2 regions of the Desulfoluna sp. HI9BLuna genome follow, and region 2 is predicted to be linked to the other one. Evidence: predicted binding sites of a transcription regulator. Region 2 holds the regulator's gene; the other holds the start of a gene.
The links. The regulator sigma-54, encoded in region 2, starts transcription at its own class of promoters, with help from an activator protein. The targets are predictions, from matches to a motif close to TNTGGCACANTTTCTGCTNT.

Region 1: the regulator sigma-54 is predicted to act here: its motif matches at 2,395-2,414, upstream of ACOYW0_RS06350 (PEP-CTERM sorting domain-containing protein).

The regions. Positions count from the first base shown of each region.
Region 1 covers NZ_CP186555.1:1,613,625-1,618,005, forward strand. The annotation lists gene ACOYW0_RS06345 (tetratricopeptide repeat protein) at 1-1,915, opposite strand, end outside; gene ACOYW0_RS06350 (PEP-CTERM sorting domain-containing protein) at 2,626-3,345, shown strand; gene ACOYW0_RS06355 (CPBP family glutamic-type intramembrane protease) at 3,590-4,303, shown strand; gene ACOYW0_RS06360 (exo-rhamnogalacturonan lyase family protein) at 4,357-4,381, opposite strand, start outside.
Region 2 covers NZ_CP186555.1:4,513,253-4,517,633, forward strand. The annotation lists gene ACOYW0_RS18445 (PTS sugar transporter subunit IIA) at 1-145, opposite strand, end outside; gene hpf (ribosome hibernation-promoting factor, HPF/YfiA family) at 641-1,048, opposite strand; gene rpoN (RNA polymerase factor sigma-54) at 1,059-2,495, opposite strand; gene lptB (LPS export ABC transporter ATP-binding protein) at 2,650-3,372, opposite strand; gene ACOYW0_RS18465 (LptA/OstA family protein) at 3,589-4,116, opposite strand; gene lptC (LPS export ABC transporter periplasmic protein LptC) at 4,097-4,381, opposite strand, start outside.

The DNA of each region.
Region 1 (4,381 bases), 2.9 Mb from region 2:
GGGACAGAGCCTTACGGTAGCTCGCCTTGGCGGTCTCCACATCCCCTACGCCCTCGCTGACAATGCCCATGAGCACATGGGGCATGGGATCCTTCGGCTTTTTATCGCTCAGCCCCTTGAGCTGCGCCATCACCTTGGTGGTATCCCCCTGCCTGTGGTAGACCGCTGCCAGCCCGTAATAGGGGCGGATAATCTTTGAACTGGCACCGACGGCGGCCAGGTAGGCCTCCTCGGCCCCAGCCAGGTCCCCTTTCTCGGCGTAGATATCACCCATCATGCAATGCACCATGCCCGTGGCAGCCGGGGTCCCTTCCACAACCGTCAATTGCTCGCGGCACAGGGCAAGGGCCTCTGCCTCCTGGTCCATGGCCATCATGCAGCGCACCATGGATCCGAACACATCCATGAGGGCCGGATTCACGGCACGGGCCATTGCCAGATCCTCCAGGGCTCGATCCATCTCGCCCTGGGCCATGAAAAGCATCCCGGAGCGGTAAAACAATGCGGGATTGTCCGGCGCCTCCTCCTTGAGACGGGCGTACACCTGCTGCGCCTTGTCATGCTCGCCCATGGAGGCCAGGACCTGTCCCATGAGAAAATGTGCCTTGAACAGGCCCGGGGCCCTGGCAAGGGCCTTTTCCAGGCTCTCCTTTGCAAGCTTGAACTCACGCCCTTTAAAATAGAGTTCGCCCAAAGCCACCTGGGCCCTGAGGTGGTTCGGGTTCAGCTCCAGGGCCTTGAGCACATCTGTTCTGGCCAGGTCGTCTTTTCCCAGCCCCATGCCGGCCACCCCACGCAGATAGTAAGGCTCGGCGTTGGTCGCGTCCTCTTTAATGACAGCCGAAAAGGCCTCCAGGGCATCCTGAAAGCGCCTGCCGCGTAACGCAAGCTCCCCCTTCAGGCTCAAGGCGGGGACAAACCCCGGCGAGGCTTCCAGAACCTTTGCAGCCATATCCCCTGCCTTAACCAAGTCCCCGCGACTTGCGTAAAACCTGGCCACCGTCACCTTGACCCCGGCATCCTGGGGCTTGAGTTCAAGGGCCTTGAGATACATAGCCTCGGCTTTCTCCGCATCGTCCCTCACCTGATAGTACCTGGCCAGTTTCATCACCGGTCGAAAGGCTTTGGGATCCCTGGCAACGGCATCCCGGTAGGCAAGCTCCGCTTCCGGATATTTTTCCCGTGCCACGTAAAAATCACCCAGGGCAATCAGCAGCTCTGGATCGTCGCTGTGATCAGACACAATGGCCTCCATCTCGACTTCAGCCTTGTCGTACTGCTCGCTGCGTGTCAGAAGGCTGACCAGATCAAGACGCGGGCGAATGGCCTCCGGCTCTGTGGCCATGGCCTGCCGAAGGAATGCTTCAGCAGCGGAGAAATCCCCGGCCCCGGCCTTCAAACGCGCCATGCCCAGAAGGGGGCGGGGATCCTTTTTGTTCAGCGTCAGGACCTGCTCATACAATTCCAAGGCCTCATCAACGAGGCCATCCACCGAAAAAATCGCGGCGGAAACCATGAGGTACTCGATATGCTGCGGTTCTGCGGCAAGGGCTCGGTCAATATGCCTGCGAGCCTCCTCCGTCTTTCGTGCCAGCAGGTAGAGCTTGGACAGGTTAAAATGTGCACCGGCGTGACCCGGCTCTTTCTCCACCACCTTCAGGTAGGCCCGAAACGCCCTTTTCGGGTCCCCCTGCTCAATGGCGATGGTCGCGATTTCGTACCATCCCTTGGAATAGCCAGGATCGATTTTGACACAGTTCTTAAAGGCCAGAAGAGCCTCCTTCGTTTTTCCTTCTTCAACGTAGGAAAGCCCCTTTTCATAATACGCATCCCGCTTTTCGCTGTCGGAGGCACAGGCGGTCGCGAACAGGCCGACCACACACAACATCATCACAACACGCTTAAATACCATCATTCTTCCCCCGTAAGTAAGTATGAAAAATGCTTAATCAGCATCGGTTGATTATGTCGTTGATAATCATTCGGCAGAGGTTCTATCCGCTGGCTGGAAATTCCTTTGGTAAAAATCGCCGGCAAAAACAGCTCACCGGTAATGAAGGCCGCCTGCCCTCACGCATATCGGCTCTTCACTTTATGGCTTCAGATTTACTCATAGTTCCGGCCTCATACAGATACCGAACCACGTAATATGTCAGTAGTTGTTCACTGTTTTGACGAGTAATATCAAACCAAATTGATATGATCTCAGTGCCCTTTGTGTCAATCTTTTTATTAAAAAAGTAAAATATGAAAGCCATTACATAACTACACAGAAATCTATGTGGCCCATTTCACAAGAAGACAAAAAAAGGCATCTTTATGACTCATGCAACTTCCGTCAAAAAAACCTGTTTTTGCCGACCGTTGAAGACAATTCCGAGGATCATGCAGCATACTGGCACCAATAGTGCTTATCTATTCGGCGAAAAGATCGCCGTATTTCGCGAACGATCAACGCTCATCCAAATTTTATGACAGCCATGTTCACCTCGATAATGATGGCGCTAGTGCCCTGCGCCCTTACCGAATGACCTGATGGACGACCCTGAGCCTTAGAATTTGGATAACGCAACGCACAGTGGACGACTTACCGTCAACACATGACAACAGAAAAGGAGATGCATCATGAAAAACCAACTCAAAACCTGGGTATACACCTTCCTGGCCACGTTTTTAGTGGCCGGGAGCGTTTACGCCGTCCCCATGGAAAACACGCCTGGTTACTCTTGGACCGACGCACCTTACTGGTCCTTGACCGATTACACCACAGGCCAAGACGGTGAGAGCACCTTTATCATGACGGTCAAGAACTCAGGCTACCACGCCGACTTCGGGCTCTTTGCCGTGGACAGTATCTCAGCCGACACACCGACCATCACGGAAAAATTCCAGCTCTTCAGCAAATCCGACGCCGTGGGATCCGAAGCCCAGGCCTTCTTCAAAAAAGTGGGCATGGACTGGTACATCAACACGGAAAACGATTTTGATGCCCTCGGAGAGCCGGGCGGTGCCGTCAAGTTCGATCAAACCTTCGGGTTCTATTTCAGCGTTTATACCGATGACGCCAACCCCGTGGCGGACTACGATTTTTACACCAAGTCGGAACTCAACTCCCCCGACAGTGAAAAAGGCGTAGATCACATCGCCATTGAGTTCAAAGATCCCAACATGGCCCGCATCTACCTCGACGACCAGATCGGGGAAGGTGCCGACGGAGACTGGGACGATATGGCTATCTTGGCCATCGACATCCATCCCGTGCCCGAACCTACCTCCCTGGCCCTCCTCGGCCTGGGCCTCATTGGCCTTGCCGGGCTTGGACGACGCAAGTACACAAAAAAATAGCCTATCTGTAGTGGCTTAAGAGTACACAAGGAGGAGAATGGGAACCCCATTCTCCTCTCCTCTTTTCTGGTTCTTCGCCATACAGCCATGGTAGGTTGATTCGCATCTTGATTTATCGACAACATTCAGCCCTCAAGAGGGCTCACCTTGACACCGGAGGCATTATTCTTGGAGATATGTTTTATTTTTGTGCACCCCCCCACACCTGATCGAACCCCTTGGCGATGAAATACACGAGGAAACCATGGAAAAAGAGACAACACTCGGCACCAGAACCCCTTATACAAGTAACCGAACACTTCTCCTATACTACCTTGCACCCTATGCCCTGTATGTCCTTATCCCCCTTGCAACGGATTCCCAGGAGATCATTTACGCTTTGAGGCTGCTCCTCGTCCCCCTGGCCCTGGTGGTATGCTGGAGACGATATGTCCCCTTAGCTGGGCCCAGATCCGTCGGCGGCTCCATTCTCTGGGGAGGCCTGGCAGGGCTTGTCGGATGCGCTCTCTGGGTAGCACTGACCCTGCCCCTTGCCCCCCAGGATATCCATGCACCCTGGACGCCCCGGGCTTTTTTTCTCCGACTTACAGCCGCCACCCTTCTGGTTCCCGTCTTTGAAGAGTTCCTTGTACGCGGCTACCTTTTTCGCCTGATTCTCCAGTGGCAAAAGGCAACAAAAAAGGGCTCTCACTCGCCCTTGAGTGAAGCCCTTGATGATTGTAACGTGGCCGAGATTGCCCCAGGTGACTGGAGCCCTTCGGCGATTTTTTTGTCTTCCCTTTTCTTTGCCCTGGGCCACCGCCCCTTTGAGTGGTCGGCAGCCATGGTCTACGGGGTTCTCCTGTCTGTTGTGTGGATCAGGAGAAAAGACATGATCTCCTTGGTATCAGCCCACGCCGTCACCAACGTATCCCTGGCCCTGTATGTCCGCCATTGGGGCCACTGGGCCCTCTGGTGACCAAATTCCCGGCCTCGTTGAGCTCCCATCGGGTGATGCCGTTGGGCAAATTCCTACGGGGCCGGGCACGGCAGCGTT
Region 2 (4,381 bases):
CAAGGAGAACCCTTACCAGGTCCGGGTGGTTGAGGCCAGTGAGGTCCGCAATGGGGGCCGCGAGTTCTTCCAGGATTCCTTTTTTGTCCCGTGACGTGAGTTCGGGGATGATCGTTTCCAGCTGCAGTACATCAAGGATTTTCATAATGATTCACCCAGAGAGTCTCTGTTGGCCTGTCCGGCGGTGTGTCTGCCAGGCCGTGTGTCAGGCCGTCCTTTGCAGGATCGTGCGTGGGGCGGTTGCCGACAGGTTTGGGACCTCTACTTTCATATCAGTGGATGGCCCATCTTTCAAGACCTGATGCGCGGGTCGCGTCTCGTCGTCCGAGCATCGGTTTTTGCCCATGAAAAAAGGCGCCTGCACCGGGCAGGCACCTTTTAAACGGAGTGTTTTGTAGCTGACATCACCGGGGTTGTCAAATGGATTTCATTGGACGGTGGCCCCCGGAGGCTGTCGTGTATACGAGCGAGTCGCCCTGTTGCAAGATGAACCCGTGTGTGATCAACCCGGCGAAATCGAAACGCATTTTCGGCTGCTCCTCAAGGGCCCCCCACCCCCTTGAAACGGAGGTGCGGGGCGTTTTCAGGCGGGGCTATATTTTACGAGTTCATCCTCGTGACGTTGCGGACGGACGGCGGGTCAGGCCAGCCGGCGGTCCTCATCCATATCGAAATCGGAAAAGTCATCAAACTCATCCACGTCAACAGGGGCCTCGTTTATCTCTTCGGCCAGGGTGGGACGGATCCCGGGGTTGCCGCTTTTGCGGGCCTGTATCTTTTTCTTGTTTTTGGAGAGTTGCTGCTTGATTTTATCCACGGCAAGGTCGATGGCTGCATACATGCGCTCGCTTGTTTCCGTGGCGTGGACCGTGGTGCGGCCGCTTGTGACGTTTATTTCGGTAATATGCCGTATCTTTTCAACGGAAAAAACGACGTTGGCTTCGGAAGGGGCATCAAGCAGTTTGTCGATACGTTCCAGCTTTTTGGTGGCGTACGCCTTGAGTGCGTCGGAAGGGTCAATGTTCTTGAATGTTACAGATACTTGCATAAATGACCTCCTAAAATTGTTTTCGTTTGCTTGACGGCAATATTTTCATTGCCTCACGGTATTTGGCTACCGTTCGTCTAGCGATGTCTACATTGGCCTCCTTTTTCAAGATTTGAGCGATTTTCTCGTCGCTGTAGGGTTTTTTGGTGTCCTCTCCGTCAATGATCTGTTTGATCTTGTCCTGGACACTGGCCGACGCGATGGCGGCTCCGTGGACGCGGTTGATGGAGCTGTTGAAAAAGTATTTCAGCTCGAAGATACCCTGGGGGGTATAGGCGTACTTGTTGGTGGTGACCCGGCTGATGGTGGACTCGTGCATGCCGATGTCCTGTGCCACGTCCCGCAGCACCATGGGCTTTAAGTGAGAGATCCCTTTTTCAAAGAACTCGGCCTGGAATTTTAAGATGCTCTCCATGACGCTGTAGATGGTTTTCTGGCGCTGGTGGATGCTCTTGATGAGCCAGGCCGCAGAGCGCATCTTGTCCTGAAGGTAGTCCCGGGTGTCGCTGGGGATGTCCTGGCCCTTGGAGAGCGCCTGGCGGTAATAGGGGTTGACGCGGAGCCTCGGCATGCCGTCGTCGTTCAAGGCGATGATGAACTCCCCCTCCTCCTTGTAGACGTAGATGTCCGGAGTGATGTAGTGGGGTTCTTCGGTGCTGAAGGGGCGGCCCGGCTTGGACTCGAACTCCTTGATGATGTTCACCGTGGAGATGATGCTGGGCAGGCCGACTTTCAGCGCCTTGCTGATGGCCTTGTAGTTTTTGTTCTCCAGCTCCTTGATGTGGTTGGTGACGACCTCTTTCATGATCCGGGTCTCCACGCCGAAATGACGGGCCTGGATCAGGAGGCACTCCCCCAGGTTTCGGGCACAGATGCCCGGAGGGTCGAAGGTCTGGAGTTCTTCAAGGACATCCTCCACGAGCTCCACCGAGTGGCCGCACTCCTCCGCGATCTCTTCGACGGAGGCGGTGAGATAGCCGTCGCTGCTCAGGTTGCCGATGATGAGGCAGCCGATCTCCTCGGTGTCGGAGTCCGGGCAGGTCATCAGGAGCTGCCAGAGAAGGTGGTCATCCAGGGATTTCTTCTGGGATACGAAGGCCTCGTATTTGGGCGCCTCCTTCTGCTCGGATTCGTACTGGGCCTTGCCTGTGGAGTTGTACTCTCCCAGGTAGTTGTCCCAGTCGATGTCGCTTCCGATCTTCTCGTCGATTTTCACTTCGGACGTTGCGTTCTCTTCCGGTGCCGGCTTCTCGTCCTCGTGGGTTCCCGCTTCCCGTTGTGCCGTCTCCTGAATCTCTTCGAGGGCCGGGTTTTCTTCCAGCTCCTGGGAGATGGCGTCGACCAGCTCGAGACGGGAGAGTTGCAGGAGCTTGATGGCCTGCTGAAGCTGGGGGGTCATCACCAGTTGTTGGGAGAGGCGCAGCTGTTGCCTGAGTTCCATTGCCATAACTACAACTTCACGGTTTCCATTACGGTTCACACAAGTTTGGGTTGCCGGTCGCATCGCCATTGATACGCCGACTGAAGCCGTCTGTCGGGACGGTTCGATCCATCGAAATTGGGAACGCGGGCCCTTGAACGGTCTGAGGGCCTGCGGTTTTCTATAGGGTAAAGCCTTCGCCCAGATAAATACGGCGGGCGATATCGCTTGATGCAATCTCCTCGGGGGAGCCGGATTCGATGACCTTGCCGACGCTCATGATGTAGGCGTTATCGCAGACTCCCAAAGTCTCCCGGACGTTGTGGTCGGAGATCAGGATCCCGATGCCGCGCTCCTTGAGCATGGCGATGATGTTCTGGATGTCGATGACCGCAATGGGGTCGACCCCTGCAAAGGGCTCATCCAGAAGGATAAAGTCCGGTTTGATGGCCAGGACCCGGGTGATTTCAAGGCGCCTGCGCTCTCCACCGGAGAGGACGGCTGCTTTGCGGTCGGCAAGGTGACTGATGCGCAGTTCCCCCAGGAGGGTCTCCAGGCGCTCTTCCTGTTCCTGTTTGGAGATGCCCAGAAGCTCCAGGATCGCCATGACGTTGTCCCTGACCGACAGGGACTTGAAGATGGATGATTCCTGGGGGAGGTAGCCGATCCCGCACCTGGCCCGCTTGTACACCGGGTAGTTGGTGATCTCCTGGCTGTCGATGAAAACGGAGCCTGAGTCGGGACGTACAATACCTGCAGCCATGTAAAACGTGGTGGTTTTCCCTGCGCCGTTGGGGCCGAGGAGGCCGGTGACGTGGTTGCTCTCCACGCGGATGGAGACACCGTCCACAACGGCTCTCCCTCCGTACGTTTTTATCAGGCTGTTCATCACAAGCTCAGTCATAAAATCCCGATCTTCCCTCTTCGTAATGCGTCTTCACTTACCGGGCCCGTACCTTAAAAATATAATGCATCTGTCGCCGATCTCAAGGGCGGCCCTTATACCGGTAGCCGGTTCAACTTGTCCGGGACGTCCCTTACCATACCACAGGGGCTTTGAAAAAGCACTTGGCATGTTGTCAGAGGTTACCGGAAGCAGCTATTCCCAAGGCTTGAGGCTCTATTTATCCTTTTTGTCCGGGGTAAAGGAGAACCCCTTTTCCCCGGGCACGAGCCGGACCTTTACCCGGGTGCTGTTTCCGCTGTCCACCTTGATGGCGCCTGTAAGGCGGTTGATGACAATGGTTTTGCCTGTCAGTGTGCTTTTGCCGCTTACCACGCGGGGCGGGCCTCCGGTGAGGGTCACCTCCTCCTTGCGCAGGTCGTACATGGCTTTGTCTGCGGTGGCGTGTTTCTCTTCAAAGTCCATGGTTACGTTGCCCTCAGCCTCGATGAGGGAGAGGCCCTTGGTGGTGTCTCCCTTTTGTTTGCCGTCTTCGTAGTGAAGCTGGACCGAGTCGGCCTTCAGGACGGCGCCGTCCCGGGTGATACGAACGTTGCCGGAGAAAAGGGCGTAGCGGCCCTGGCTGTCCGAGGTGAGGTGGTCGGCGCTGATGCCGACTTCGCCTTCCTGGGCAACCCCGGCCACAGGCAGCAGCACAAGGGCCAGGAGGAAGAACCAGAGATATTTATTGGAGACGTGTTTCATCGTATTTTCCTTTGCTTGCTTCTCGGAGCGTGCCGTTGACGTTTCCGTCCAGGGTCATCCGTCCCCCGGCAAGGTCGAGGAACATGGCATCTCCGGTGAGCCGGGAGATGGCGTCGGTGATGACCACCGGGGTTGTGGAGATGATGACCTGAGACTCCTTGGTGTAGGTGAGGGCGTCACTGGTGATGGTGATTCCTCTCCGTTTGACCACCACATTGCCGGACACCTCCATATTTCGTGTCTGGGTGTCAAGGACTCCCTTGTC